Regions from separate parts of the Alteromonas sp. MTD1 genome, predicted to be linked through region 2. Evidence: predicted binding sites of a transcription regulator. Region 2 holds the regulator's gene; each other region holds the start of a gene.

Region 1 (10,483 bases), on a different contig from region 2:
AAACAAATCAAGAAATCATCAGTGGCAACAACGTTAGGTGCAGTAGTAATTGGCTCTTTGGCGTCCACAGTTGCAGTAGCAGACGTAAACCCATTTGGTATGCAGTCGCTAGAATCAGGCTACAGCCAATTTGCAGCTGAAGGCAAGTGTGGCGAAGGCAAATGCGGCGGTGATAAGTCTGCAAAAGAAGGCAAGTGCGGCGAAGGCAAATGTGGCGGCGACAAGAAAGCTAAAGAAGGCAAGTGTGGCGAAGGTAAGTGCGGCGGCGACAAAAAAGCTAAAGAAGGCAAGTGTGGCGAAGGTAAGTGCGGCGGCGACAAAAAAGCTAAAGAAGGCAAATGTGGCGAAGGTAAGTGCGGTAGCATGTAATTCCTTATCTAAACCTACAGTACTCTTAACATGTGCATAGAGTAGTGTTTTTTAATTAAATGGCCGTCTATCGATGGCCATTTTTGTCTGAGCAACTTTGTCGAGGAGTAAGTAATGAAAAATGTCAGTGGAGCAGGGTTAGGCTTCAGACGAGAAATGCTTGCGGAGTTACTACCTACATTACCTAGCGAAGTAGATTTTTGGGAAGTTGCACCTGAAAACTGGATCCCGCTTGGTGGTAAGTATCAAACTCAATTTCAAGAGGCAAGCTCTCAAGCGCCTTTTACGACTCACGGTCTATCGTTATCTATTGGCAGTAGCGACAAACTCGATATTGAATTTGTTAAGCGCATCAAACAATTCTTAGACGCCCACAATATCTTGCTTTACAGCGAGCACTTGAGTTATTGCAGTGGAGAAGGACATATGTACGATTTAATGCCTATACCGTTCACAGAAGAAGCTTCACAACATGTCATTGGTCGCATAAAACAGGTTCAAGATATTTTAGAGCGCCCACTTGTTCTTGAAAATGTTTCTTACTACATGGCTCCCGGACAACAAATGTCTGAACTCGACTTTACTAAGACCATTTTGGAAGAGTCGGGCTGTTTGATGTTGTTAGACGTGAATAATGTGTACGTAAACAGTATCAACCACAAATATAATGCTAATGATTTTATCAGCGAATTGCCTACAAATAAAATTGTATACGGTCATATTGCAGGGCATTTTGATGAGGCCGACGACCTTAAAGTTGATACTCATGGTGCGGATGTAATTGAGCCGGTATGGGACTTATTGACGCACGCCTATAACACTCACGGTGTTTTTCCAACATTGCTCGAGCGCGACTTTAATATTCCACCTTTGGAAAAGTTACTCGGTGAAGTAAAACGTATTAAAGATATACAGCAGGTGTGTTTGCAATCTAGTGGCGAGTTATTAAAAGGAAGTGTTGCATGACCCATAACTTCCAAGAAGTACAAAAAAACTTTGTTAATTCAATAAAGAACCCTAAGTCGTTTAATGCTGAAAATGATGATCAGGCAAGGCGAATGGGCATTTATCAATCTTTGTTTTTCAACAATATTGATGGTTTTGTCAGTACTGCATTTCCAGTTTTAAAAGAGATAGTAATTAACGAACATGAAGAGAAAGGTTGGGAAGCCTTAGTTCGTCAGTTTTTCATATCACACGAATGCCGTTCGCCTTACTTTGCTGAGATAAGTAAAGAATTTGTTGAATACTTATCGAAATCTCCCCAGTTGGATATCGATTTACCGGGTTTTGCTGCACAGCTTGCCCATTATGAATGGTTAGAACTCGATGTAAGCATAAGACAGAATGTGCCATCGGTTACCTATTTCGAAGATTCCATGGAAGTGAGTGCTGTGCGTGTTTCGCCTTATGCTTCGTTAGCGGCTTATTCTTATCCAGTGCATCTTATTGGCTTAAACTATTTGCCAGAAGCTGAATCGCCAGAGCAGCAATTCTACGTAGTTTACCGCGATCAAGAAGATGACGTTCAGTTTGCTCACTTAAATACAGTTACAGCCATCCTAATCCATACGCTCGAGCAGAGTGAAGAAGGATTACATATTAACGAGCTTGCTTCGTTACTTGTCGAGCAATTACCACAAATACCCGAAGATGCGCTTAGGGCCGGTATGAATCAAACGCTGAATGATATGCTTAAAAAAGGTATTTTGCTGCCTGCATGAAATTAGTAATGCTATGTGTGTTTTTAAAAATCAGCCTGCTTTACGCTAACCCAAATATGAAATGTGAGTTATTTACTTTGCATTTATCCTCTTTATATTAAACTTTAGCCTTTAAGTGTATTGAAAGTGACCGATCAGTCATATTAGCGCTGTCAATCGGGCTTGCTTTCGATTAACATTTAGCACCATTTTTTTGTTCATAAAATTGTTTAGGTAGTGCAAATGGCTGACAATTCAGATTTCAAAGAAGTCTATAACAAGTGGTACTTTCTAGCATCGCTAGCAACTCTAATCGCGTTTCCGTTGATGCATATCATCGCCGGCTGGTTCACCTTCTGGTTATAACGCAGACATTCAAGGCAAAATTGTGACTGCAGAATATATTAAATCAGTAGTGAAAACCGTACCTGACTATCCAAAACCAGGTATTTTATTTAGAGATGTAACCAGCGTTTTAGAAGATCATAAAGCGTTCAGTAGCTGTATCTCATTGCTTGTTGAAAAATATCAGGGCATGGGATTCACTAAGATTGCGGGCACAGAAGCTCGTGGTTTCCTTTTCGGTGCGCCTTTAGCTATCGAAATGGGCATTGGTTTTGTTCCAGTAAGAAAGCCTAACAAACTTCCTCGTGAAGTAGTAAGCGAAAGCTACGAGTTGGAATACGGAACAGATACATTAGAAATTCATAAAGACGCCATTGAGCCGGGCGATAAAGTTTTACTTATCGATGACCTGCTTGCCACTGGCGGTACTATTGCAGCCTCAGCAAAACTTATTCGCTCTTTAGGCGGAGAAGTTAATCATGCTGGCTTTATCATCAATCTACCAGATCTTGGTGGTTGCGAAAAGCTGACTGCATTAGATATTCAGAGCTATTCAATCTGCGAGTTCGAAGGCGAATAATCGTCTGTAATTTGAAAAGGCAATAAACGGTATAATGAGTTATCAGGTATTAGCAAGGAAGTGGCGACCAGGCAAGTTTAGTGAGCTTGTAGGTCAAGAGCATGTAGTGTCTGCCATCTCAAATGCTTTGGATAACGATAGACTGCATCACGCGTATTTGTTTACGGGTACGCGAGGTGTAGGTAAAACCACCATTGCACGTATCTTTTCAAAAAGCTTGAACTGCGAAGAAGGGCAGGGAGCTAACCCCTGTGGTCAATGTAATACCTGTAAAGAGATTGAGCAGGGGAATTACGTTGATCTTTTAGAAATAGATGCTGCATCAAGAACGAAAGTAGAAGATACACGCGAACTTCTTGATAACGTGCAGTACAAACCTACTCGCGGCAGATACAAAGTGTACCTTATCGATGAAGTACACATGCTTTCTAAGCACAGCTTCAACGCGCTGCTTAAAACGCTTGAGGAACCACCTCCTCACGTAAAGTTTCTACTTGCGACAACCGATCCACAAAAGCTTCCCATTACAATTCTATCGCGTTGCTTACAGTTCAATTTAAAAGCAATGTCGCGCGAACAAATTGTTGGGCAGTTAACGCACATTCTTGAGCAAGAGTCTCTACCTTTTGAGCCCCAAGCGCTTTCGCTATTAGCACGGGCTGCACAGGGGAGTATGCGTGATGCATTAAGCTTAACCGACCAAGCTATTGCGCAAGGCGGAAACAACGTTGTCGCCTCAGTCGTGACCGACATGCTCGGTTTAATGGATAAAAATCAGTTACTAAAAGTGGTTTATGCTGTTGTTAATAAACAGCCCGCTGATGTCATGCAATTAGTAACTGAGATTGCTGAACAAGCACCTGATTACAGCAACGTTCATAGCGAACTAGCAAGTTTGCTACATCAAATTGCGTTAACCCAATGGGTTCCTGAAGCGTGTAAATTAGAGACAACCTCGGCTAAAGCAATTTATCAGTTAGCGAAAGGCATACCCGCTGAGCAGGTTCAACTTTTATATCAAATTGCGTTGCAAGGTAAAAAGGATCTCCCCTTTGCTGCTGACGGAAAAAGCGCATTTGAAATGACGCTTATGCGGATGATGACTTTTGCGCCAGCCGTGCCATTAAGTGATACGCAAAGTGCAATAGAGACTCACCAAAGCGAGCAAACTCTTCCTGTTAATAGCCACGACCCAAGTGGTGGCCCGGGAAACGTCAGTAAGCAAGAGGAAGCGCATTCAAGCGAAACTCTTGCAAACCACAACACTGAAAGCGATATAAGCGCTCAAACATCAGTAAGCGAAGTACAACACACTAACGTCCATGGCAATTCAACGGCTTCAGTTGCCGATGATAGTGATAGTTCTGTCGTAGGGCATAACGTTGATAATAACAATACGCCTACGACTACAGAATTAAGTGAAGCTGATTGTAGTCATAGGGCATCTGAGCCCAGCTTAACGCAAAGGCCTAACGAACAGAGTACTATTGCGCAAGGTGACGGTGCACCAGGTCATTGTGCCCAAGGTACCAACGCAGAAGACAACAGCTTTGTCTCTAGCGATATAACGTCCGAGCCTAGCGCTAATCCTGCTGCTGATAATGTAATGCCTCACGATCAGACGCCTAATAATGAAGCTTTGCCACATGACGGCCCGCCTCTTGATGCCTACATGGATGATATGCTTTCACACTATGAGGGTGACCAAAACGACCATAGTTCAGGCTTTGGCGCTCATGGCGAGTTTAATGACAATGACAACACAAGTTTTCAACATGAAGCTCAAATCGACCGAGCGCATGCTAGTAATAACGAGCCAGAACAAACACCTGAAGAACAGCTAACTTCAACTGCTGATATGTTGGCATTACGCCAAAAACTGAAACAGCGAAAAGCAGAAGAAGCCGATAGTAAAAGCGCAGCAACAGCAAGTGAGAAGTCTGAAAGTGCTGAGCAAATTCAAGCTCGCTTTGTTAAAGCAGGCGCTTCAGCAGCGTCGTCTACAGTTGTTCAGCACAGTGAGACAAACACTGAAGAACAGCAAGCTGCCAGCGACAGTACAACAAATCCTATAGGCAATAGCTCTTCGATAGATAGTGCTTCTGCGCAAGGTGATACGCAGCCCAGCGATTTACAGTATAGTGCATCACATACCCCTGATACTGCGGAACAGCCTGCTGCACTGCAACCTAACGAAGGGAATGCGGGTCTTAATAATAGCGTAAATGCTGAGCTTAATGAATTTGATTCAGAAGAGTTTGATGCTGATATTCCCTTTGCTAATGACGAAGTTCAGCACCAAGCAGTTCAGCACCAAGCAACGCCAACAGAAGAAAATACACTCTCAGGCGAGCAGCATTTTGATGCCACGCACGCAGAACACATGCATGAACAGGCAATAGTTCATCCTGAGGTTGATGCTTCTCTTGATAGCGGCGATACGCCTCCTTGGGCGATGGATGATCCAGTATCTTCTCCAGCCAATACAGATGAACGTGGGGTTGAACATTCAGAAGTTCAGGCATTCAATAACAGCCCTGAATCAAATACTATTTCTGAAAATTCAGGTTGGGAAGGTCTAGAGTTCGATGCACCACTAAGCGATACCTACAATGGTTCGCTTAATGCCTATTTAGACAACGGCAACAAACTTACGCATGCAAGCCAGATTGATAGTTGGAGCAACCTAGTAGAGCAAATGCCAGTAGCAGGGCTGCTAAAGCAACTTGTACTGCATGCTGCATTTTCTAAAAATGAAAATACAGTAAACCTTGAAATTCATCATAGTCAGGCGCATCTCCTTAATGACAATACGAAAGCACAGCTAATTGATGCACTGCGTCAAGGTATGGGCGAGAATGTTGAGGTTGTTATCAATTTAGGTGAGCCTGCCTCAACGCCGTTCTCTTTGCAGCAAGAAATTCATGCTATGCGTCACGCGCATGCACACACGGTTATTAATACCGATGACACAATACAAGCACTACTGTCGACATTCGATGCATCAGTACTAACCGACACGGTTAAAGCGCGATAGTAGATTTATTAACACCAAAACGAAGCGAGATAAAAACATGTTTAAAGGTGGAATGGGCAACATCATGAAGCAAGCGCAGCAAATGCAAGAGCGCATGCAAAAGGTACAAGACGACCTAGCAAAACTTGAAGTGACAGGTGAAGCAGGTGCAGGTATGGTAAAAGTTACCATGACATGTAACCACAATGTTCGTCGTGTAGACATTGATGAAACATTAATGGACGATGACAAGGACATGGTTGAAGATCTTGTTGCTGCGGCGTTTAACGACGCGGTTCGTCGTGTTCAAGAAACCAGCAAAGAAAAAATGGGCGATGTGACTGGCGGAATGCCACTTCCACCAGGCTTCAAAATGCCGTTTTAAACTACTTAAAGCCTGAAATGGCAGCAGCTTCACACTTTAAAAAAGGGCCAATGATATCGCTATACATTGGTCCTTTTTTGTTGGTAAAACGTTTGTAGTAGGGTCTAACTACCGCTCAACCTATTTTATTTCTACTTCAAAGAGGGGATATTAATTGCTAAGGAAAGGCCTAGTTATTTCAACGGTGTTTTTATTGCCTATAGCAGCGGCCGCATTTTTTCTGAGCGTGCACGAATTGTTTCGCATGAAAACCGTCACAGTTGACCCCAAGTTAAGAGAAATTTCGGGGATTGAGTTCGACAAATATAAGCGGTTGTGGGCAATCAACGATAGCGGCGATGACCCCAAGCTGTATATGTTAAATAAAGACGGCTCTATTGCGAGAGAAGTTACGGTAACTAACGCAAAAAACATCGATTGGGAAGATATGACGCAAAATCGGTTTGGTCATTTTTTTCTAGGTGATTTTGGGAATAACGATAACGATCGCCGCTGGCTTACCATTTATAAAATTGAAAACCCAATAGATATCAAAACCGATACTACCGAAGCCGAAATTATAAAGTTTACCTACCCTCAAATGGAAAAGGGTGAAATAGCGCCTAAAGATAAAAACTACGACTTAGAAGCGTTTGTTGAATTCAACCGCCATTTGTATTTGTTTACAAAAAACCGTACAAAGCCTTTCGATGGAATAACCAAACTGTATAAAGTAGGTGACCATGCTGCCAACTTTGACGCGCAGTTAATTGGTGAGTTTAAAACCTGTACCACATTAGAAAAACTTTGTTGGATCACGTCCGCTGCGGTTAGCCCAGATAGGACAAAGCTGGTTTTACTAGACTCAACCAGTCTTTGGTTGTTTGAAAACTTTGAAGGCGATAACTTCTTTAACGGTGATGTTTCGCGTATCGACCTTGGTATTGTCACACAAAAAGAAGCGGTGACGTTTTATGATGACAATACACTGGTATTTACCGATGAAGAGTTTAAAGGCTTGATAGGCGGCAATGTTTATGAAGTTAAACTCGACCAAGTAAAGCGTAACGTGATTAAATACCGAAAAGATTCAAAACAAGAAGCCCCAAAGCAGTAATACATTATGAAATTTAGCCCCTTACTTTCCGAGCTTATTCAAGCGCTAACTTGCCTTCCTGGCGTAGGCAATAAAAGTGCACAGCGTATGGCGTTTCACTTGCTTGAACGAAATCGCACGGGCGCAATAGACTTGAGTAACGTACTACACAATGCAATGGAGCATATACACCATTGTAAGCGCTGTAGAACGTTTACAGAGGATGAGCTTTGCGATATCTGCAGACACCCAGAGCGTGAGGCAAGCGGCTTACTGTGTATTGTAGAGAGCCCACAAGACGTATTGGCTATTGAGCAAACGCTAAGTTACAAAGGGCAATACTTTGTATTAATGGGGCATCTTTCACCCATTGATGGTGTAGGACCACAAGAAATTGGCTTAGATGAGTTAGAAGCGCGCCTTAAAGCCGGCGGCATAACAGAAGTCATCTTAGCAACAAACCCAACCGTTGAGGGGGAAGCGACCGCACATTACATTGCACAGCTTTGTAATACCCATGATATTGAGGCTTCGCGAATCGCTCACGGTGTGCCTGTTGGCGGCGAACTAGAATACATCGATGGCAATACCCTTACTCATGCATTTTCTGGTCGCCGAAAGCTTTAAATACTCGTGAATTAAGTAGCCATCAGCGTTCTTGGCTACTTTTATCTCTCTATTTCTCCTTATTAGTAATAAATTTTCGTTCTAAACGTTGAAAAGTGGGCTACTTGTCCCTACCTCGCTTACAGTAGTGAAATCCATTCAATGAGGAGATATTGGATTATGGCTGAAGCAGCCCAGAAAGAAACCCATGGTTTTCAAACAGAAGTAAAACAGCTTCTTCATCTAATGATTCACTCTTTGTATTCAAACAAAGAGATTTTCCTACGTGAGTTAGTGTCGAATGCCGCCGATGCTGCCGACAAGCTTCGTTTCCGCGCGTTGGAAAACGACAGCTTATACGAGAATGACGGCGACCTTAACGTTAAACTTAGCGTAGATAAAGAAGCGAACACCGTTACCATTACCGACAACGGTATTGGTATGACACGCGATGAAGTTATCGCCAACCTAGGTACTATTGCCAAGTCAGGTACGAAAGACTTTTTCAGTAAATTGTCTGGCGATAGCGCAAAAGATTCACAACTTATTGGCCAATTTGGTGTTGGTTTTTACTCAGCATTCATTGTTGCCAATAAAGTGACTGTACGCACTCGTGCAGCAGGTGCTGATGCCTCTGCGGGCGTTGAGTGGATTTCAGACGGTGAAGGTGAATTCACTATTGCTGAAATTAACAAACCAAGCCGCGGCACTGAAATTACGCTTCACCTTCGCGAAGAGGAGAAAGAGTATGCCGATACATGGCGTCTGCGCTCTATCGTAAGTAAGTACTCTGACCACATCAGCATTCCTGTTCAAATGTGGAAAGACGAAGTACCTGAACGCGAAGGCATAGATGGTGAGAAAATTGAAGCTCAACCGGGCGAGTGGGAAGTTGTAAACAAAGCAACAGCGCTGTGGACTCGTGAAAAGTCAGATATCTCTGACGAAGAGTACAACGAGTTTTACAAGCATATCTCTCACGACTTTAGCGACCCACTAGCATGGGCGCACAATAAAGTTGAAGGTAAAACAGAATACACCAGTCTTCTGTATATCCCTTCAAAAGCACCGTTTGATATGTGGAACCGCGATCAGAGTCACGGCCTAAAACTTTACGTACAGCGTGTATTCATTATGGATGACGCTGAGCAGTTTATGCCAACGTACCTTCGCTTCGTGAAAGGTTTGCTAGATAGCAACGACTTACCGCTTAACGTGTCTCGTGAAATTCTACAAGACAACAAGATTACTCAAGCTCTGCGTCAAGGTTGCACGAAGCGCGTACTGCAAATGCTTGAGAGAATGGCGAAGAACGACGCTGAGAAATATCAGTCTTTCTGGAACGAGTTTGGTAACGTTCTAAAAGAAGGCCCAGCTGAAGACTTTAGCAACAAAGAGAAAATTGCTGGTCTACTTCGCTTTGCTTCAACTCATGGCGATTCTGATGCACAAACGGTATCACTAGCCGATTACATTGAGCGCATGAAGGAAGGTCAGGATAAGATTTACTACGTGACTGCAGATAGCCTTCAGGCAGCGAAATCAAGCCCGCACCTTGAGATTTTCCGCAAGAAGGGTATTGAAGTACTGCTTATGGGCGAGCGCATTGATGAATGGTTAATGTCTCATCTAACAGAGTTTAGCGAGAAGCAGTTCGTTTCTATTGCTAAGGCTAACTTAGATTTAGGCGACTTAGAAGACGAAGAGTCTAAGAAGGCGCAGGAAGAAGCAGAAAAAGAAGTTGAAGGTGTACTTGAACGTGCCAAAGCAGCGCTAGGTGATAAGGTTATTGATGTTAAATTTACACATCGCTTAACTGACTCACCGGCCGTGATTGTTGCTGATGATAATGGTATGACAACACAGATGATGAAGCTGATGCAATCAGCAGGGCAGGCCGTGCCAGATGTGAAGTATCACTTTGAACTAAACCCAGAACATAGCTTAGTAAAACTACTTGCAGATACGCAAGATGAAGAACTATTCAGCCAGTGGGTTGGTGTACTGTTCGACCAAGCCGCATTGTCTGAGCAGGGTAGCTTGAAAGACCCATCAACATTCGTGCAGAACTTGAATAAGTTGTTGATGAAGTTGGCAAAGTAAGTTCAAAGCGAACAAATAAAAAAACCGATACCAGATGGTATCGGTTTTTTTTTGCAAAGCTCTGATGAATAATTATTGTTTCGACACTTTAAGGCGCTTATTGCCCAAAGCAATTAAGGCAAACAGAAACAAGGAAAGGCTAGCAGGCGATGGAACTGAGACGCTTGCACATGCTGGATCGTTAGGGTTTGATGTACAAAAGTCGAGTGTCTCTTGAAGTTTTGCACGTGCAAAATCCTCTACAAATGTCTGTACAACTGATTGGTCGCTGGTGTTCAAGAAGTCCAGATCAAAAAATCGT
Region 2 (10,483 bases):
AAAACGCTGCGCCCTGATATTGTTTGGTTTGGTGAGATGCCGCTTTACATGGATGATATATATGATGCTTTATCTAACGCAGATATTTTTATTGCCATAGGTACGTCTGGAAACGTATATCCGGCTGCTGGATTCGTGCAGGTAGCACAAGACGCTGGCGCATACACGATAGAAGTGAACTTAGCGCCAAGTGCAACCAATGCACTTTTTGATGAATCTATAACAGGGTTAGCTAGTGCTGAAGTGCCAGCGCTTGTAGAGAAAATAATAAACAGCACCGCTGGTTTATAAAGGGTTGATATGCCGTATTTAAATGAATTTCTAACTATCGCAATAGTGCACTTAGTTGCTGTAGCAAGTCCGGGCCCCGACTTTGCAATAGTTGTGCGAAATAGTGTGTCTTATGGGCGAAAAATTGCCATGTATACCAGTGTAGGCATTGGAGCGGCAATACTGTTGCACGTTATCTATTCACTTGTTGGTTTAAGCGTTGTAATTGCTACTACGCCATGGCTATTCCAAACCTTTAGTTACTGCGCTGCCGCGTATCTTCTTTACCTAGCTTTTGGTGCACTTCGAAGCGGGCCTCCTAAGCGTTCTGATGTGGATGTAGATGCTAAAGCTTTACCGGAAATTTCACCTACAAAAGCATTGTGGATGGGGTTTCTTACTAACGGATTAAACCCAAAAGCAACACTGTTTTTTCTTACACTGTTTACCGCCATAATCAGCGTCGATACACCGTTTACTGTTAAACTGGGCTATGGAATCTACCTTGCGCTCGCAACAGGATTATGGTTTTGCTTTCTTTCGTATTTGCTAAGCACCAGTAGAGTTGCGGAGTTGTTGGGTAGAAAGGGGTATTGGCTTGACCGTGCAATGGGCGTTCTTCTTGTTGGCTTGGCGTCTAAATTAATTATTGGTTAGATTGCTAGTTACCGCCATGCAAGCATTCGATGACGTTAATTGTTATAATTGTGCCGATTTAGCGGAAAGTAACATAAAGAGTAGCGAGTGAACGACGTACAAAAAGATAAACTGCAGCAAACACTTAACAGACAATACAATTTTAATGTTAAGCAAATACTGTCTAACGCCGCATCCTTAACGAAACTAAATTACAGTGCATTACTTCAAGGCAGCGTCGTATTGTTTTTAACCTTTGTCGTCATAGGGCTATTGGCACAGCCTTATATTACGGTGAATAATGACGGCACGTATGTGTTTCAGCATCAATCGATTATTGAAATCATCGCGATATGTATTGTATCTCCACTTGTAACGGGTCTCTACATGATGGGGGTAATGAACGCGAGAGCGCAGAAAACATCGGTATTCACTGTTTTCAGCTTTTTTCCGTTGCTTTTCTTACTCGCCCTTACGCAGTTAGTAAACAGTATCCTTGTTCAGTTAGGGCTGGTGTTACTTATCATTCCAGGGCTGTATTTTTATCTTGCATCGTCATTTTCATTAATGCTGGTAGCAGATAGAAAGCTCACACCAATAAGCGCTATTATTCTATCTTGCCGAGTTTTTAATGCTTACTGGACGCAAATTGCAGCAGTTTACGGCGTACTGTTCCTGCTTTTTCTTACCGCGCCGCTTACACTTGGTTTTTCATTGATCTGGGTATTGCCTTTTTATTTCAGTGTTATGGGTTTGCTATATCAAGAACTTATTGGCGAGCAAGAGGGAGGCAAGGAAGCACCAATTAATGATGTCAATGAGTCTCGATTTGATGCATAAAAGAGAAACGTCAAAAATCGTTTTAATCACGCTAGGTGTTTTAGCGGTTATCGTAATTAATGCCATTATTTTTACCGACCAAGAGCTCGATATTTTAGAGGTACCGAAAACAGTTGAGGCCCATAAACCTGTGCCTGACTTTTCGGTTTACACTAATGTAAAAGAAAAGAAGGCAGCGTTTTTCAATTATCTTCGTCCAGAGGTTGAAAAACAAAACGCCTATTTGCTCACTCTCCGCCATTATATTCAAACACTTTACCGAAAAGTCCTGGTAAACGAGTCACTGACCGACGACGATATCGAGCGCTTAACGTGGTTGGAAAACGAGTATAGAGTTAAAGCAAAGCAGCCGCTTCAAAAAAAGTTAGAAGCACTTATGCTGAAAGTCGATATTCTTCCTGTTGAACTTGTATTAGTGCAGGCTGCAAATGAGTCTGCATGGGGCACTAGCCGGTTCGCACGTAAAGGATACAACTTCTTTGGCCTATGGTGTTTTTCTAAAGGTTGTGGGTTTGTACCGAGTAGACGTAGCGATGGTGCATCTCACGAGGTGGCGAAGTTTGAAAATGTTTCACGCGCAACGTATACCTATATGCGAAATATAAACCGACACGATGCTTATGAAGACTTACGGGAAATTCGCGGCAGATTACGCGCTAATCAAATACCTATTACGGGCGTTGCGCTTGCTGAAGGGCTAATGAATTATTCAGAGCGAGGAGCCGCTTATGTGGAAGAGCTTCAAACCATGATTCGATTTAACGAGGAGTTTTTAACCGAATGATACGTGCAGCTTTATTACTAGTGTCATCGCTGACTGGCCTAACCAGCTTAACCGCACATGCTGAAACTATCGACGTAGAGTACAGCCGTTTCTATAGCCATGTTAAAAAGTTAGATAACGAGGATACACAAGCGCTTCAATTTGCATTTGGTTTTGTAAGGGTTGGAGAAGGGCGTCTATGTGGTATAAACAACGCTGAAATAGTGACTGATAAACAAACGTTACCTCTAGAGGTAAGCAATGAAGGGCGTTTTACCGTGCCCACTGAAAAAGCCCTTAAGCTAGCCAATGCACTTGTTCGAATAGATTTGAAAGAAGCGGCGAATGTATGTGATATGTCAGTCCAGCTTGAAACGAAGGCCGAGTATCTAAAGCAATACTATTCACAGGAAGAGCTAACTTTTCTGTATGAACAATACGCAGCGTTCTTTAATGAAATGGGTAGCTTCCTGTCGTTCCTTATGCCGTCTGTTAAAGGCCTAATGATTCAATTCGACGACAAAAACTTAGATTTCATTACGCCACAGGGCGTACAAATAAATAATGGTGTACTTCAGCTAGAGCAGCAGTGGATAAGCGAAGCGAAGGGTTTAACATTACCCCGTGCGCCGCTTCGCATTACGGCTATGGCATCAAGTTGATAACTGATAGCGTATTTGCTCTGCCAATCGTGAAATAGTTTCTTCACCTTTTGCGCAGAGCTCCTGAGCCCTATGAAACTCCATTATTCCAACATCAGTAAGCTGGGGCTCGATAAGGATATCAGGTGGGTCACCGGCCAAACGTGAGCGAGTAACTCGTGCCTGCAATATTTCTAACGAAGAACTCATAACGCTCATGATCCCAGGTGGATTGCGCTTACTGGCTTTTGCTGGCACTTCTTTTACTTCTTCTTCAATTTTTTCAATTACATCAGACGCCACAGAGCCCTCTGTTTTTTCTACACCTTCCACTTCGTTTTCGATAAGTTTTTGATCGTCATCGACTTCATTCTTATCGTCTTTCGAATCGGGGGAAAACCATTGACGTAGTACGTTTTGACTTTTAGTAAAGAAGTCTTCCGTTTTTCGTTGATTTTCTTCATGATCGTTGCGTAGTTTTTCTAAGCGCATGGGCCTAAAATCAGCGTTTAAGTTAACGGCAATAACAAAGTCTGCGCCTAATTGTCGACATAAATTTACAGGTACAGGGTTAACTACTGCACCGTCCACAAGCCATCTATCACCATGTGCTACAGGGCTAAATAACGCCGGAATAGCACAGGATGCCTGAATAGTGTCGCCTATGGGGCCGGAGTTGAAAACAACTTCTCGGCCGGTGTATAGGTCTGTAGCAACAGACGCAAACGGCTTTTGCATTGCTTCATAAGTCTCTACACAAAAATCTGCTGCAAGCTTATCAAACACTTTCTGGCCGCTAGCAATACCACCACGACGCAGGCCTACACCCATGAGTGCAAGTACCTGCCAATCGCTTAGTGAACACGCCCATTCTTTTAACTCTTCAAGCCTACCACTTGCGTAAGCAGCACCTACGTACGCACCAATTGAACAACCGGCTACAACGTCGATGCGTACGCCAAGTTTTTCGAGTGCTTCAATTATACCTATGTGGGTCCAACCGCGCGCTGCGCCTGCGCCTAACGCAAGTCCTATTTTCATCTATTTGGTTTCCATGATGTTGACGACTTCAATGGAGTTATCGGTATCAACCATTTCGGCATTATTGATATCAGTAAAAGACGGTTCATCAAACCCAATGTCGCCATCTTCTACAGGGCCATCCTGAGTAGTAATTGATTTGAAGTCATGAAGATTACTGTCGATTAAGTGCGAGGGCGCTACGTTTTGAAGCGCTCTAAACATTGACTCAATTCTCCCAGGAAAGCGTCGATTCCAATCTTGTAGCATCGCTTTTATATTCTGACGCTGCAAGTTTTCCTGACTTCCACATAAGTTACATGGAATAATTGGAAACTCGACGGCCTGAGAGTACTTCTCGATGTCCTTTTCGCTGCAGTAGGCAAGGGGACGAATTACAATGTGCTCGCCATTGTCACTCACAAGTTTAGGCGGCATTGATTTAAGCTTGCCACCATGGAACATGTTCAAAAAGAAGGTTTCTAGCATGTCGTCTCTGTGATGACCTAGGGCAATTTTAGTTGCGCCTAATTCCTTCGCAGTTCGATATAAAATGCCTCGGCGCAGCCTTGAACACAAAGAGCACGTTGTCTTTCCCTCTGGAATTTTGTCTTTAACTATAGAGTACGTGTCTTCTTCTACAATTTTGTAGTCCACACCAATGCTATCAAGGTATTCTGGCAATATGTGCTCTGGAAAACCTGGCTGTTTTTGGTCAAGGTTTACCGCTACGATGTCAAAATGAATAGGCGCAATTTTCTTAAGGAAAAGTAAAATATCAAGCATGGTGTAGCTGTCTTTACCGCCAGATAAACACACCATTACTTTATCGTTGTTTTCAATCATGCCAAAATCGCCAATGGCTTTACCCACGTTACGGCGAAGTCGCTTCTGAAGTTTGTTGAAATTATACTTTTGCTTGCTTTGTGCTGCGTTTGATACCGCATCGTTAGCACTAGCACTGTTTGTGCCTAAACTCATAATTAACTTGCTTGTTTCGTTCTAAAAACGCCATTATACAATAAAGCGTGTTTTCGAAACCATGTTTGCTGACGTTAATTTATGGACATAGCGTGGTAAAACGCTACTTACTTTTTTATTTTGCTAGTGGTGAAACAAAACCATCTGGCTTTATAGCTAAAACGTCACAATTGAGTTCATCAATAACGTGTTCCGCAGTGTTTCCTATTAATGCCGCAGATATGCCTACGCGCCCCACAGTACCAATTATTACAAGCTCTGCATCAATGTCTTTGGCAACTTGCGGTATCACTTTTTCAGGGAGTCCCTCTTTCACGATACATTTTTCATCGGGAACACCATATTTAAGCGCGTGTGCCTGCATCTCTTTGTTGTGGTGATCCTTAACCGCATTGTGATAGTTCTCAGGGTCGAACTCTGGCACTTCAATTGCAACATTAAGCGGAGTGGTTGGATAGCTATTAACTAAATTCACATTGCCTTTGAGTAACGTGGCGTAATCGTTTGCGATAAGTGTAATTTTATCATTTAAGGCAGCGTGTTCGTTGTCTTCACTACCCACGTTAACTGCAGCGATTATCTCGCCGTTTTCTGGCCAGTCGTGGTCTTTTACTAATAACACAGGGCAGGGGCACTTACGCATTAAATGCCAATCAGTTGGCGTAAACAACACAGACACCAAGTCGTCATGTCGCTTTGTGGCTTTTACAACAAGGTCAACTTTGTCGTTTAGCGTATAGGAAATAATTGATTCGTACGCGCGATTATTCCACTCCACCACGATATCGGCTTCTTGGAACCCTAAAGCATTCAAGTGGTTCTTTAACCACTTAGCTTGTTCATTGGTAACCGCGTCGCGCATTGACTCACGCTCATCGCCGCTTAACATTGTGGTCATGTCGTAAGAAAGGTCGTACACCACTAACATAGCAGTAACCGAAGCGCCTGTCTTTGCGGCTAGTTCAAACGCCCGGCTTAACGCAGGCTGGCTGTCTCGTTCAGTATCAACAATCGCTAAAATATGTCTACACTCAATCATGTGATGTCCCGTTAAAACGAACCATATATGTTTAGTGTAAACGACAAACTCGAAAACGAAAGTTGAACTAGATCAATATTTTGCTAATTCAAAAGTTAGTGGGTAGCGAGCTTGTGCACAAGTTATATAGTGCAGGCCTAGCCGTTGCACACAATACTGGGACCGTTTAAAGCCTCTAGTTTCTCGTTTAAGCGGTCAAAGTTCTTGATAGTAATAAGTCTGCCGTCTACCTTAATAATATCTTCTTTCTGAAAACGACTAAGTAAACGACTAATTGTTTCTATGGTAAGCCCTAAATAATTTCCAATTTCGTTTCGTGTCATCGTTAGATGGAATTCACGATGTGAGAAACCACGCTCTTCGAAACGTTGTGATAGATGAGAGATAAAATACAACAAACGCTCTTCTGCTGTACGCTTATTAAGTAGCATGATCATGTCGTGATCTTGTTTAATTTCAGCACTCATAAAGCTTAATATTTGATGTCTTAGTTTCGGGAATTGCACCGACATTTCATCAAGAGTTTCGTAGGGGAGTTCACATACCATTGCCGTTTCCAGCGCTTGTGTATAGCTTTGGTGTTTATTCTCTCGCAGCGCATCAAAGCCTATGATATCGCCTGGAAAATGGAAGCCGGTGATCTGTTCCTCGCCTTCGTTATTGGTTAGAAAAGACTTAAAAGAACCCGTGCGCACAGCAAATAAAGAGCGAAATGTATCGCCCGTACTAATTAATATATCACCTTTGTGAAGGGGCTTTTTACGCTCGATAATGTCATCTAAAGATTCAATTTCAGTTTTATTCAGTGCCACAGGTAAACACAAATGGCTAAAACTACAGTTCTGACAGTGAATTGAAAACTGGCTTCCTGCGCTCATGACAAGACCTCACAATAGTTATGGTTATTTGCCAATAATACCGCAAGCTTTAAAGGATTGCCCGATAAATCAAAAGCACTGAATATAAAGCCATTAACACCGCAATGACTTGTCGGGTAACAGTATGTTGAGAACCACGTAGCAGAAGCTGGCTACCCGCGCTGGCGGCCAACAATGTTGGTAAGGTACCCAACCCAAAAAACAGCATTAACGCCGCACCTTGCAACGCATTACCTGCGGCTAAAGACCACGTAAGTGTAGAATAAACAAGGCCACAAGGTAGCCAGCCCCAAATAATACCGTAAGGAATGGCATGCATTGGTGATTTAAAAGGAAGAAACTTTTTAGAAACAGGTTGAAGCTTAGAAAACAAACCTTTACCAAACGATTCTAGTGCGGTTAAAACAGTCCACCACTTTCCTAGATAGCACGCTAATAACAACAGCATAATACCGCTTAACAGCGTAAGAACATAATTTGCCAAAGGAATAAATTCAGACGCCATGTGACCAATTGCACCGGTAAGCGCACCTGCAACGGTATAGCTAAATATGCGCCCCAAGTTATAGGCAAGTGTATAGGGAAGTGGGTTAGCATCTTTTGGGGAAACCATTCTTAGCGCGGCTACGATACCGCCACACATTCCAACGCAGTGCACACCGCCGGCAAGACCAATGAGAAACGCAGATAGATAGTTAATACCTTCCATATTTAGCGCTTCGATTCTTTATTTACTGTTTCTTGGTTTGCGCTACCCATGTTTTGTTTTTCTTCTTTACGCTGCAAGGCTTTTCGCTGCTCAGCGAGTTTTTTCTCTTCAGGTGGAAGGTCGTCATCAAACAAAATACTGTAACCTTGACGATCTAAATCTTCAAATTGATTAGATTTTACAGCCCAGAAAAAAATAACAATTGCCAACGCAACGATAATGATAGCAATGGGGATAAGGACGTAAATTATGCTCATTCTATTTGCCTAAAAGCCGCGTTGAATTGGTTACAACAATAATACTGCTTAACGACATACCCACAACGGCCATCCAGGGTGATAAAAGCCCAGTAACTGCAAACGGCAGAACTAATACGTTGTAGCCAACAGCCCAGCCGATGTTTTGTCGAATCTTTTGTTTCACTTTGTGTGCGGTTTCAATAAGCTGAGGCACAGACAAAAGTTGATCGCCCAGCAAAATAACGTCGGCGGCAGTTTTTGCTACATCGGTTGCGTTGCCAACAGCTATAGCAACATCTGCACTGGCAAGTACAGGAGCGTCGTTAATACCGTCACCCATCATCATCACTTTTTTACCCTGACGCTGCATTTCGACTACCGCATTGTATTTTTTGTCAGGCGTAAGCCCGCCAAGTGATTTAGTAATGGGTAACGAATGCGTGAGTGTATTTACATTGTCTTGTGTGTCACCGCTTAACACGACTAGCTCATGAGATTGTGACAGTACGTTAAGTGTTTCTTGCGTATCTTCACGAAGGCTGTCATTCACTACAAAAGCAGCCAACAGTTGACCGTTTACCGTTAAAAACACATTAGCATCGATGTTCACATTTTGCGGCGCTACATCGCAAAATAAAGCCGTACCCATTAAACATTTTGCTTCATTAATCACCCCAGCAATTCCGCCGCCAGGGGTTACTTCAAATTGGCTAACTGTAAATGCTTCAGCTTGATCATCAGGTGCTTGCTTGGCGTTCTTTTCACTACTAGTTTTAGGTGAAGTGGACTTTAAAAAGGCACTTGCTATAGGGTGTTCTGAACGAGATTCTAACGCTTTGGCAAGGGCCAACATAGTTTGTGCATCCACACCTTCAGCAAACCAGGTTTGAGCCAGTGTGAACTTGCCCTTCGTTAATGTACCTGTTTTATCAAGAGCAATAGTCGTTATGCTGGTTACCTGCTCTAACGCGTCTGCACGTTTAAGTAAAATACCTTGTCGATTAAGTTTAGCCATTGCACAGGTCAATGCGGAAGGAGTGGCAAGGCCTAAAGCACAAGGGCATGTAGCCACCAACACAGATATCGTAATCCAAAAAGCCTCTGTACTGCCTTGCAAGGACCAGTATCCATAGGTGCAAGCTGAGATTACGAGTACGGCGACGACAAAATATCGAGAAAAGTTATCGGCAAGCTGTGCCGCTTTAGGTTTACTGGCCATTGCGCTCGATTGAAGGCGAACTATTTCATTAACCAGCGCATGCTTTAGTGTTTTGGTTACTGATATTGTTAAACTACCGTCTTGGCAAACAGTACCGCCGTATACAACGCTGTTTTGTGACTTCGATACAGGATTAAACTCGCCCGTTAGCATAGACTCGTCAACCGATGCGCGACCTTCTAAAACCTGACCGTCAATGGGGATGGTCTCGCCCGGCTTTACTAACACTACATCGCCAACAACTAAGCGCTTTGCTAGCACATCGGTAATTGTACCATCGGTAAGCAGTTTACTTGCTGATACCGGCACATGCTGCATCATATTTGCTGATATTTGTGCGGCTCTATGTCTACTTCTGTGTTCTAAAAAGCGACTAAGAAGCAACAGGAATATAAACATGCAAATAGTTTCAAAATACACGTCACCGCGCTCTAAAAGGGTAGAGCGTATGCCTGCCAAATAGGTACCGAATACCGCTATGGTTACCGGCACATCCATATTCACCGTTCTAGCGCTTATCGCTTTTACAGCACCTAAATAAAAGGTGCTTCCAGAATACAATACTACAGGCGTGGTGAGTGTTAACGCTACCCAATGGAAATATTGCTTAGTTTCTAGCTCGATGGCACCAAACCAGTCAAAGTACAGACCAGTCATTAACATCATCACCTGCATGGTCATGATGCCAGCCAAACCTAATTTTTTTAAAAAGGTTTTCTGCTCTCGTTTATAGCTAGCCTCATGCTCATCAGGTTGAAACGGGCTTCCTTCGTAGCCAATGCGTTTTAAGGTTGAAAGAATTTGACTGAGCTTTATTTCAAGCTCAGACCACGTAATTAACGCTCGACGTTCTTGAACATTTACCGCAACCTGTTTGATGCCACCAACCTTAGACAGCTGCTTCTCAATAAGCCAACCACATGCTGCACAAGTAATTCCTTCAAGCGTCAGCTGAATTTGCTTGTGTTTGCCCTCATCAAAAACGAACTCTTCTTGTAGAGCAGGGTCGTCGAACAACGCTAGCTTATCGAGTTTGGTTAAAATGCCATCATCTGACTTTTTGGCCGGCTCTGTTCTGAATTGGTAATAGTCTTCAAGCCCGTTGTTTACGATAGCCTCAGACACGGCTAGGCAACCGGGACAGCACATGTCTCTTTGTTGGCCTAGTACAACGGTTTGAAACTGACCTATGTCACTGTTAGCAACAGGCAGGCCGCAGTGGTAGCAATCTTTATGTGACATTATGGG
Region 3 (10,483 bases), on a different contig from region 2:
CTACCATTACGATGAACGACGCTTCTTCACCGTCTAAGAATTCTTCAATAACAACACGACTGCCTGCTTCACCAAACGCGTTGCCTGCTAGCATGTCTTTAATTGCGTCCTCGGCTTCTTCAAGGGTCATGGCAACAATTACGCCTTTGCCTGCAGCAAGGCCATCAGCTTTAACCACAATAGGCGCGCCCTTTTCTCGTACATAAGCAATGGCAGGGTCTATCTCGGTAAAGTTCTGATATTCGGCAGTAGGAATATTGTGGCGTGCTAGAAAGTCTTTAGTGAAAGCTTTCGAGCCTTCAAGCTGCGCAGCGGCTTGTGTAGGCCCGAAAATCATTAGGCCTTCATTAACGAACGCATCTACAACACCTGCAACTAGCGGCGCTTCAGGACCAACAATGGTCAGTTCAACGTTGTTTTGTTTAGCAAAAGAAACTAGCCCAGCAATATCGTTAACATCAATTGCTACGTTTTCTAGCTTTGCTTCGGTTGCAGTGCCTGCATTACCCGGCGCTACAAAAACTGTTGATACATCAGAAGACTGCGCAGCTTTGAAAGCCAGCGCGTGTTCGCGGCCACCGCCGCCAATTACAAGTACGTTCATGAACTGTTCCGTTTTGTGTGTTATTTGTTAGGTTTTATAAATTTTAGTGTCATGCGATTACTCTCGCCAATCGCCATGTATTTTTCGCGGTCTTGGTCATCTAACGCTAAACGTGGTGGCAGTGTCCATACACCTTTAGGGTGGTCTGCACTGTCCATTGGGTTTGCGTTAACATCGCTGCTGGCTTCTAATACAAAGCCTGCTTTTTCAGCTGCTGCAACTACATAGCTGCGCTTCATATAACCGCTTTTCTGCATTGCATCATTTTCAGCGCTTTCCGGAAGCTCGTGCTCTACCACACCCAATACACCACCTGGCTTAAGTGCCGTGAAGAACGCGCCAAACGCATTGTCGATGCCTTCATCGCCTTCGCGCATGTACCAGTTGTGTACGTTACGGAAAGTAAGCACCATATCAGCGGTGCCAGCATCAATAATATCTAATGCTTTTGTTGGGTGGAATGCAGTAACGGTAGCGCCTTGGTATTTTTCACCGGCTTCGGTCTTCTTTTTAAACGCTGCTAGTGCTTTTTTGTAGTACTCGTTTGAGTTTTCATCTACATAGAAGTGTGCCGCAACATACTTGCCGCTTTCCTTAACTACAGGGTAAAGGATGTCGGTATACCAACCACCACCTGGAGACACTTCAACTACTGTCATATTAGGCTGAAGGCCAAAGAAGCGCAGTGTTTGTTGAGGGTTGCGGTATTCGTCACGCGCTTTTGCTTTAGATGTACGTAGGTCGCTCATGGCGGCGTCTGAAATAGCATCGGCAGTAGCAAAGCCTGATGACATACCAAGTGTAGCGGCTAACACGAATTGGGCTAACTTCTTCATTTTTATTTCCTTTCTGTCGTAGGTGTTGTCAATTGTGATAACAGTATTACTACAATTTACTGTAGGACAGATCAAGCCTACCAGTTAACCATGACAGTCACTCTACACCCCAACAGAATAAATCGTATCTTTATCGCTTTAGGTTTGAGGCGCTTTAAGGACGCTTAATTATATAGCCCTTTGAACAGGGATATTGTGACAAGCGCCTTCGATAAAACACTTTAAATAAAACACCTCTATGGCATTGGCGCCGCAGAGGTGCTTCATTTGCGTGCGTGCGTGCGTGCGTGCGTGCGTGCGTGCGTTCGCTCGCAAAGCGATAGCGTACAATTAGTGACGGAAGTGGCGCATGCCTGTGAACACCATAGCAATGCCGTGTTCATCAGCGGCATCAATGACTTCTTGATCGCGCATTGAACCGCCTGGCTGAATAACCGCTTTAATACCGGCTTCAGCTGCAGCGTCGATGCCGTCGCGGAATGGGAAGAATGCGTCAGACGCCATTACAGAGCCTGCTACTTCAAGGTTTTCATCCGCTGCTTTAATGCCTGCAATTTTCGCAGAGTATACGCGGCTCATTTGGCCTGCACCTACGCCCACTGTCATACCATCTTTGCAGTAAACAATGGCATTAGACTTCACGTATTTTGCTACTTTCCAGCAGAACATAAGGTCACGAAGTTCGTCTTCGCTTGGCTTGCGCTTTGTCACAACTTCTAGGTCTTCCATTTCAACCATACCGAAGTCGCGCTCTTGCACTAGTAGCCCGCCGTTTACGCGTTTGAAGTCATAGCCTTCAGTAAGTTGACCAGCCCAATCGCCACACGCAAGAAGACGCACGTTTTTCTTCGCGCTAACCACTTCTTTCGCTTCATCGCTTACCGTTGGTGCAATAATCACTTCAACGAATTGACGGTCAACAATGGCTTGGGCAGTTTTGGCGTCTAGTTCGCGGTTAAACGCAATAATGCCACCAAACGCTGATGTTGGGTCGGTTTTAAAAGCACGGTCGTAGGCACTTAGAATGTCGTCACCAATAGCAACACCACAAGGGTTAGCGTGCTTTACGATAACGCATGCTGGCTGTTCGAACTCTTTAACGCATTCAAGCGCGGCATCGGTATCGGCGATATTGTTGAATGACAACTCTTTACCTTGTAGCTGGGTAGCGGTAGCCACAGACGCTTCTTGGATGTTGTTTTCAACATAGAACGCTGCTTCTTGGTGGCTGTTCTCGCCATAGCGAAGGTCTTGCTTCTTAGTCAGCTGCATGTTGTACGTGCGTGGGAACTCACTGTGCTGGTGGTCGCAATCTGCTTCGCAGCCCGTGCTGTCTAAACGCGCACCAAAGTAGTTTGCAATCATGCCGTCGTATTCAGCAGTGTGTTCGAAAGCTTTAATCGCAAGGTCAAAGCGCGTGTTGTACGTTAATGAGCCTGCATTGTCATTCATTTCTGCAAGCACGCGACCATAGTCAGACGCATTTACAACAATGGTAACGTCTTTATGGTTTTTCGCTGCTGCACGCACCATTGTTGGGCCACCGATATCGATATTTTCAATAGCGTCTTCTAGCGTGCAGTCTTCGTTGGCCACTGTGGCGGCAAATGGATAAAGATTTACCACTACCAAGTCGATTGGTGCGATGTTGTTTTCTTCCATTACTGCTTCGTCAACGCCGCGACGAGCAAGAATGCCACCGTGAATTTTCGGGTGAAGTGTTTTTACACGTCCAGCCATAATTTCTGGGTGACCTGTGTGATCAGAGACTTCTTTAACAGGTAAGCCAGCATCAGCCAGTAATTTCGCAGTACCGCCCGTCGACAGAAGCTCTACGCCAGCGTTATGCAGCGCTGTCGCGAAATCGAGGATACCAGTTTTGTCAGAGACACTAAGGAGAGCACGTTTTATAGGTTTTGGAGTTTGCATAAATTTTAAGTTTCTAATGTTGTAGTGTTGAAACAAAAAGAGCACCGTGTGGTGCTCTTTGGAGGGCAAAGCCCTTGGAATCTTAGTTCATGCCGTATTGCTTTAGCTTCTTGCGAAGTGTGCCACGGTTGATGCCCATCATGATGGCCGCGCGGGTTTGATTGCCGCGTGTGTAAGTCATGACTTCTTCTAGCAGCGGCGCTTCAACTTCTGCCAATACCATTTCGTAAAGGTTATCGATGTTAGCGTTGTCCAGTTGCTTTAGGTACTTGTTAACCGCTTGCTTTACAGAATCACGCAGTGGCTTTTGTGCTTGCGTTTGTGAAGGCGTAGTTACTGTAGTAGTAAAAGGTGAAGTCACGTTTTGATCGAACATAATACTGTGTTGCTCTTAAGTTAGTCATCACTATGCTGCAGGAGAAATCTGTCGGGTTTCTCGTGTTTGCAGCGCTTGAAAATATGCATTAAGTGCTTCGAGTTGCTCATTTGCATCATCGATAGCGTTAAACGTTTTACGAAACTGACGGTCCGTATCATGTTCCGAAAGGTACCAGCCCACGTGCTTACGGGCTATTCTCACACCAGAGATGTCACCGTAAAAATCTTGCACGTTTGTTACATGCTCGCGCAAAATTTCATACTGCTCTGACAACGGAGGTGGTGCTAGGTTCTCGCCCGTTTCAAGGTAGTGTTGAATTTGATTAAAAATCCAAGGCCTACCCTGCGCGCCGCGACCTATCATCACACCATTCGCTCCGGTGTAATCTAATACCTTTTGTGCTTTTTCAGGAGAAGTAATATCGCCATTTGCAATGACAGGAATCGAAATTGCTGCCTTTATTTTGCGAATGGTGTCGTACTCTGCTTCTCCTTTATACATACATGCTCGTGTTCTGCCGTGAACCGCGAGCGACTGTATGCCGTTTTGCTCTGCAATGCGGGCTATTTCAACCCCATTGCGATTTTCTGGATTCCAGCCGGTGCGAATTTTCAGCGTTACCGGAACATCTACCGCATTAACTACGGCTTTAATGATCGCTTCCACTGTGTCTGGGTATTGAAGCAACGCAGAGCCTGCAAGCTTCTTATTCACCTTTTTGGCAGGGCAACCCATGTTGATATCGATAATTTGCGCACCGTTCTCAACATTGAATTGCGCCGCTTGAGCCATAAGCTCAGGATCGGCCCCAGCAATCTGTACTGAGCGAATACCTTCTTCGCCCTCGTGATTCATTCGAGCTTGCGACTTCGCGGTGTTCCATACCTTCGGATTACTCGAAAGCATTTCAGACACCACAAGCCCCGCACCTAAGCGCTTACACAATTGGCGGAATGGCCTATCAGTAACGCCAGCCATGGGAGCCAACATCAAATTGTTCTCTAACGCGTATGGTCCAATTTGTATTGATTTTTGCATGGTTTGTCGTATAGCTCGTTATCTAAAACTGCACAGAAATTAAACACCCGGCTAAAACGGGGCGCTAAGTGTACGCGTTTTCGCAATGCTTGAAAAGGCTAAAAATCACACAAAATTTCACTAAGTGCTCTTGACAGTGAAAAAAAACTGTCACATTAAAGAGCTAACGTAGTTTTATTGTGTGAAATTTAATCAAAAGTCTTACAGCCCCCGAATTAAAAGGGCTGTAATGTGAAAAAAATTAACAATTTGTTAGTGTTTTTTCCCCGACACCCGTGCCCATTCTCCATCAATGGCACTTGGCTCAAGGTCAATATCTTGTTTATAGGCGCTTTCAATACTGTTTACTTGTTCGGCTAAAATACCCGACAGCACAAGAAGGCCGTCTCTTTTACAGTATCCAGTAATAATACTTTGCAGTTCTAAAAGTGGGCCCGATAGAATATTGGCCATCACAACGTCGGCTTCTAGGGATGGTTGGTTTTCTGGTAGGTATACGTCTAAACGGTCTTCTACACCGTTTCGGCGTGCGTTTTCTTCGGTGGCCTGAAGCGCTTGTGGGTCGATATCGATACCAATAACGCGTTTCGCTCCAAGTTTCAGGGCTGCAAGTGCAAGAATGCCCGAGCCACAGCCGAAATCCACAACGGTTTTACCCGTCATATCAATGCCATCAAGCCAGCGAAGACAAAGTGCTGTGGTGGGGTGTGTGCCAGTGCCAAAAGCAAGCCCTGGGTCTAGCATCACGTTTACTGCAGTAGGGTCTGGAACGTCCCGCCAGCTTGGGCATATCCAAAGACGCTCACCGAACTGCATAGGATGAAAGTTGTCCATCCATTCGCGTTCCCAGTCTTTATCTTCTAATGGCTCTAGCTTGTATTTAAAATCTTTGCCCAACACCTTGGCTTTGCCCAAACGTGCGAGAATGCCTTTCATGTCAGCATCGGCTTCAAACAAACCCACTACCTGCGTATCTGGCCATAACAATACTTCGCCAGGCTTAGGCTCGTACATGGGGGTATCTTTTGCGTCAACATAAGTTACTGCTTGTGAGCCGTTAGCGGTCATCATGTCGCCAATTGCTTCAGCGGTATCAGACGTTGTGTTAATTCGTAATTGTAGCCAAGCCATAATGTTCTATTACTAAGGTATTTCCTCTATTGTACAACTGGTGACATTTAAACAAAATGCAGCAATGCAAATTAAACAGTGCGACTATCGCCCTGCACTGGCAAAAAGCTATGCGCAAATTGGCAATCATTTATGAGTGAGTGGCCTTATCGCAAAGGGTTAGCAAACTAGCCTTTTGTATGCTGGTTAATTAAATAGAAAGCATTATAGTCATACTATAAAACGCTGCTTATGAAGAAGGCACATTACACTTATGCGCATAGCCGCTTTATTTACAGTCTTACTGTATTCATTCATCGCTTCATCTGAACAATTAGATGTGGTGGTTGGATGGGACAAACCGCCTTATGTTATGTCAGCCGATCATTCTGGTTTTGAATTAGAGCTGACTCGTGCCATTTTGAAAGAGTTAGGGCACGAACTGTCTCCCATTTATGTCCCTTTCGGACGAACAGCGCGCTTGCTAAAAGATGATGCCGTAGATATCGCACTAACCCTAAACAAAGCGCACAAGGTGTCGGCTGATATTCTTAGCGACCCCTATGTGGTGTATCAAAATGTTGCTGTTACCCGTGAAGACAGAAACATTAAGGTAAATGGCTTAGCCAGCTTAAGAGGAAAAAGCATCATTGCCTTTCAAACTGCTAAAAATGTGCTTGGTAAGGAATATGGCAATACCCTTGCGTCACAACCGAATTATCTCGAAATGGCAAGGCAAGACAGGCAAGTGAACATGCTAATGTTGGGAAGCGTAGATGCGGTGATTATGGATAGAAACATATTTAGCTACTTTAAAGCGCAAAATGACGCCTATGCTGACGATGCTGTCACTATTCACGAGCTTTTTCCGGTTTCAGCATACTGTGCAGGTATTCCCAACCCAAAGTTGCGCGCGCAGTTTAATGCGACACTGAAGAAATTTTTTGAAGACGGCCGTTATCAAGCATTACTCACACGGTTTAGGCTAGAGAATTTGTTCGATAAACTGGTAGAGCAGCAGTTACATATAAATGAAAGCTAACGCTTTTTAATACGGGGCCGCAAATATAAAGAAATATACAGATACAAAAAAGCCCCACTTACACGAGGCTTTTGAAAAACTTAGACATTTTCGGTTAGCTAGCTAATTTGCGACCTAGCCTGGCTTTTTCACCCAAGCACTACACCAACCATTTGCATTAACGAGTTTTCCAGGGAAAATGTTACAAGGGCGGTACTGCTCACCATCTGAACCTTGCACATACATGCAGTTAGAACACTTCGCGCCATCTACCGTTGACTCTGGCTTATAATTAAGCGCCTTTGCGGTTGCATCGTCTGCGCTAAGTTGTTCTTGCGCTTGCGCTCGCAGTGCAACGCCACCCAAAGTAAGGCCAATTAACGTAGAGCCAGACAGCTTCAAAAAGTCGCGGCGGTTTACAGATTTCATAATATTCTCCTTAGAGACAGAAACGATAATGATTCTTTTTTATTCAGCGCCTTAAACGCAAAAACCTGCCCAAAGAGGCAGGTTTTTTGTACATACTTAAATACTATCTGTTTTCGCAGAAAGATCGAATAAAAAGTCTGTAAATCATTTGATCTGCATTAAATAAACTTCACCCTCTTGGGGAAATTCGACCTTTCACGCTAAGGCTAGTTCATTTTTGTTTAAGTTCAACGTTGGGTTTCGCATACGTGTACTGCGCTAGTCGCGATGTACTATGGTAGCTATCTAACCCCGAAATACATGCGCTGCCAGCACCTTCAATATCTGCGTATCCGTCTTCAGTAATTATGTCATTAGGTAAATGTAATTCATGAATTTCGCCAATTACCATTTCAGTGTCGTTCAATAACGTGAAATGCTGAGCAACTTTCAGCCCCATCTTTATGCTGCTTTCTTTAACATAAGGTGCGGGAAAATGTTCACTCATTTGTACGGTAAGCCCTACGGCGTCGAACTCGCTCTCATCTACTTCGTATCTCGCAGAGGTTTGGTGTGCTTTATCCACCCAATTAGTGTGCACATGATTTAACGTGTAGAAGCCCTGCTTTTTGATATTTCCCAGCGAGTCTCGCTGCACAGTGTGCGGACGCATAATCATGCCAAGCAAAGGTGGGTTTGCCCCAATGTGAACAACCGAACTAATAACTGCGAGGTTATGTGTAGTACCGTCAGTAGTGCCCAATAACACTGCTGGTTTAAACCCCGATAAGCTATTAATTAAATTAGCGCGGTAACGCTGTGCTAAGTTATCTATATCGCTTCTCGACAGTACCCTAGTCATTTTCTCGCTCCGCCTGTATCGAAATATCATCGCCGTGTTGATACACACTTAATTCTATGGGCTGGCAGCATACCTGACAATCAAGCACTTGTGTTTGGCCAACATCATACATTTCATCAATTTCAACATCATTGGGTGCCATACAATAGGGGCAAGAAAAGCCCATAGCACGCGTTAAACTCATATCTTCACCATAATTGTTCAATTCTATGGGCTTATTACGAACTGACATTTCCCCGTGATCATCTTATGACAATAAAAGGTATTTACCTGTAAGAGTAACGGTATTAGAAGAGGTGAGTGTGGGCAATAAAGTAGGCACGTGCCCGTGCTGTAGTCGGCATACAAGGCTAACCTTTCATCATCTTATTCCTAAGAAAATGCATCGTCGCACGTATTTCAAAAAACACTACACCAAAGAGCAGCTTCAGGCAGGCGTAAACATTTGCCGGCAGTGCCACAGTGGAATACATCGCTTTTACGATGAAATGACCCTTGCCAAGCAACTGCATTCACTGTGTTTACTTCAAGCCGATGAACAACTTTCTACATTTTTTAATTGGGTTTCAAAACAGCGAGTTAAGGTGTAAATATCACCTGAAGAAGGCCTGTACTTTCATGAATGCTTGATTGTGATACATGTATAAATATACACTATTCACGTTATTGGTTTATAAGAATGTGCTATGCGTAAAGACTTACCGCCGCGTTATTACCTCACGCATTTTTTTGAGTTTTTGAGCTTCTTTGAAGGGGCCAATCAAGAATTACTGAGTGACAGTGCGCAGCAATTTGTATCGCGTTTTAAGGCGTTAAGCGACGACAAGCAATGTATTGTGGTACGCGCAGCCAACAGAAAATACGCCGTAATAGACCGTTCTCAATTCAATTATGCAGAAATAAACAGCCCACAAGCACAAATTGACGAACTTGTTGATGAGGGTTGGTTTGGCGACTTATCTCACGCATCAACCAGTGATATTGCCGGTGTATTAACAAAAGACGCAATAGTTGAGTTACTTGGCGAATATGGCAGTACGCAGGGTTTAAACGCGCTGACCAAGCCAAAACTGATTGCCCTATTAGACGCTGAGATAAAGCAGAAGGGGTGGCCAACGCGATTCGCACTAGATCAGTACTTGGTTTGTTTGTTTGATGATGCATTGCGGTATCTTTTGTTTTTGTATTTTGGCAATACAAAGAGTCGCCTAAATCAATTTTCAATGCGTGACTTAGGCGTTATGCGCACACGTGCAGACTCGGTGTCAGACATAGCGCGCTTCGATCACAACAATGATGCACAAGCAGCATGGTACTACGCGAAGCATCACACTCAGCTCACCTATTATGACGATGACAAAATGCTGTCTTTGTCACACGATGACTTCCCCGCCACTGACGGTGTGTCGGCCTGTTTTTTTAAAGATCAGTTTCTCTATGCGCTAAGCCTTAAGCTGATGGATATAGATAGGGTAAACGGGCTTCGGATCATGTCGCTTGCCGAGAGCGACAAAGCCAAAGAAAAATGGTTAAGAGAAAGCTATAAAGATGGTCAGGTGGAAGAGGTCAAAGCCGCACTTGAGCAAATTATTGATAACCCTCAGTCTGATACGCTTCTTGCTTTTGCCGAAGACTTTTATGCGCGTAAATACCATAAGAAACGTACCAGCACGGTTACTGATATGCTGCGCAATGCAAGCCGCACACTTGCTATTGATGTGAGCCAAAATCAGCAGGTGGAAAGAGGTGTACTTGCCCATTATGCCCGTGAAGGCATTACTGGCTGGCGTACTGAAAATAGACTGTGGCGTAGTTTGTTTGGACTAACATTTTGGAAGCTGCTTTACGAAGAAGATACACTGGTAACAGAGTTTGACAGAAGGCCGCTTTCGCTAAAGCAAAATAACTTTTATGCCAAGTTTGAGAGCGGCATTGAAGCACTGTTAACGCAACTCGATAGCAAAGAAAAGTTACGCTTTCACGTGCACAAAATGGCTACGATGCACTATGGCAAAGTGAACAGCTTATTTATGTGGTCTAGCCATTTACTTACGCCTATTGAAGCGTTAATTGAGCATGCATCGCTTGACGCCATATACGCGCTGTTACGCATGATGTGTCGCGATTTTGAATCGTTGCGCGATGGCTTTCCAGACATAATGGTGTTTGATGGCACGCTGCGGTTTGAAGAAATTAAAGCACCGGGCGATCAACTAAGACGAAACCAGTTGGTGTCTATACAGCGTCTGCAGCAAGCCGGTTTTGACGTGGCGGTAACCACGGTGGAATGGGTACG

Evidence for each region. The regulator FNR, encoded in region 2, switches genes on or off when oxygen is low (the NO sensors DNR and NnrR bind a similar motif). The targets are predictions, from matches to a motif close to TTGATCTAGATCAA.
Region 1: apt (adenine phosphoribosyltransferase) is a predicted target of FNR. The motif match lies at 2,397-2,410, and genes of this name have one in related genera.
Region 3: ACGHAV_RS03570 (high-potential iron-sulfur protein) is a predicted target of FNR. The motif match lies at 7,495-7,508, and genes of this name have one in related genera.

What each region holds. Positions count from the first base shown of each region.
Region 1 covers NZ_BTGG01000009.1:247,520-258,002, reverse strand. The annotation lists gene ACGHAV_RS13995 (hypothetical protein) at 1-369, shown strand, start outside; gene ACGHAV_RS13990 (DUF692 domain-containing protein) at 484-1,335, shown strand; gene ACGHAV_RS13985 (DUF2063 domain-containing protein) at 1,332-2,093, shown strand; gene apt (adenine phosphoribosyltransferase) at 2,461-2,997, shown strand; gene dnaX (DNA polymerase III subunit gamma/tau) at 3,032-6,034, shown strand; gene ACGHAV_RS13970 (YbaB/EbfC family nucleoid-associated protein) at 6,072-6,398, shown strand; gene ACGHAV_RS13965 (hypothetical protein) at 6,598-7,494, shown strand; gene recR (recombination mediator RecR) at 7,501-8,100, shown strand; gene htpG (molecular chaperone HtpG) at 8,260-10,182, shown strand; gene ACGHAV_RS13950 (vWA domain-containing protein) at 10,255-10,483, opposite strand, start outside.
Region 2 covers NZ_BTGG01000001.1:354,657-365,139, forward strand. The annotation lists gene cobB (Sir2 family NAD+-dependent deacetylase) at 1-291, shown strand, start outside; gene ACGHAV_RS01565 (LysE family translocator) at 301-927, shown strand; gene ACGHAV_RS01570 (stress protein) at 1,015-1,746, shown strand; gene ACGHAV_RS01575 (glucosaminidase domain-containing protein) at 1,739-2,530, shown strand; gene ACGHAV_RS01580 (DUF2987 domain-containing protein) at 2,527-3,171, shown strand; gene ACGHAV_RS01585 (patatin-like phospholipase family protein) at 3,163-4,191, opposite strand; gene ttcA (tRNA 2-thiocytidine(32) synthetase TtcA) at 4,192-5,151, opposite strand; gene uspE (universal stress protein UspE) at 5,267-6,190, opposite strand; gene fnr (fumarate/nitrate reduction transcriptional regulator Fnr) at 6,328-7,068, opposite strand; gene ACGHAV_RS01605 (sulfite exporter TauE/SafE family protein) at 7,118-7,777, opposite strand; gene ccoS (cbb3-type cytochrome oxidase assembly protein CcoS) at 7,780-8,034, opposite strand; gene ACGHAV_RS01615 (heavy metal translocating P-type ATPase) at 8,036-10,477, opposite strand; gene ACGHAV_RS01620 (FixH family protein) at 10,477-10,483, opposite strand, start outside.
Region 3 covers NZ_BTGG01000002.1:203,289-213,771, reverse strand. The annotation lists gene purD (phosphoribosylamine--glycine ligase) at 1-604, opposite strand, end outside; gene ACGHAV_RS03600 (class I SAM-dependent methyltransferase) at 625-1,440, opposite strand; gene purH (bifunctional phosphoribosylaminoimidazolecarboxamide formyltransferase/IMP cyclohydrolase) at 1,771-3,369, opposite strand; gene fis (DNA-binding transcriptional regulator Fis) at 3,452-3,745, opposite strand; gene dusB (tRNA dihydrouridine synthase DusB) at 3,776-4,774, opposite strand; gene prmA (50S ribosomal protein L11 methyltransferase) at 5,039-5,917, opposite strand; gene ACGHAV_RS03575 (substrate-binding periplasmic protein) at 6,171-6,938, shown strand; gene ACGHAV_RS03570 (high-potential iron-sulfur protein) at 7,053-7,346, opposite strand; gene ACGHAV_RS03565 (flavin reductase family protein) at 7,558-8,187, opposite strand; gene ACGHAV_RS03560 (CPXCG motif-containing cysteine-rich protein) at 8,180-8,371, opposite strand; gene ACGHAV_RS03555 (hypothetical protein) at 8,490-8,777, shown strand; gene ACGHAV_RS03550 (exonuclease domain-containing protein) at 8,874-10,483, shown strand, end outside.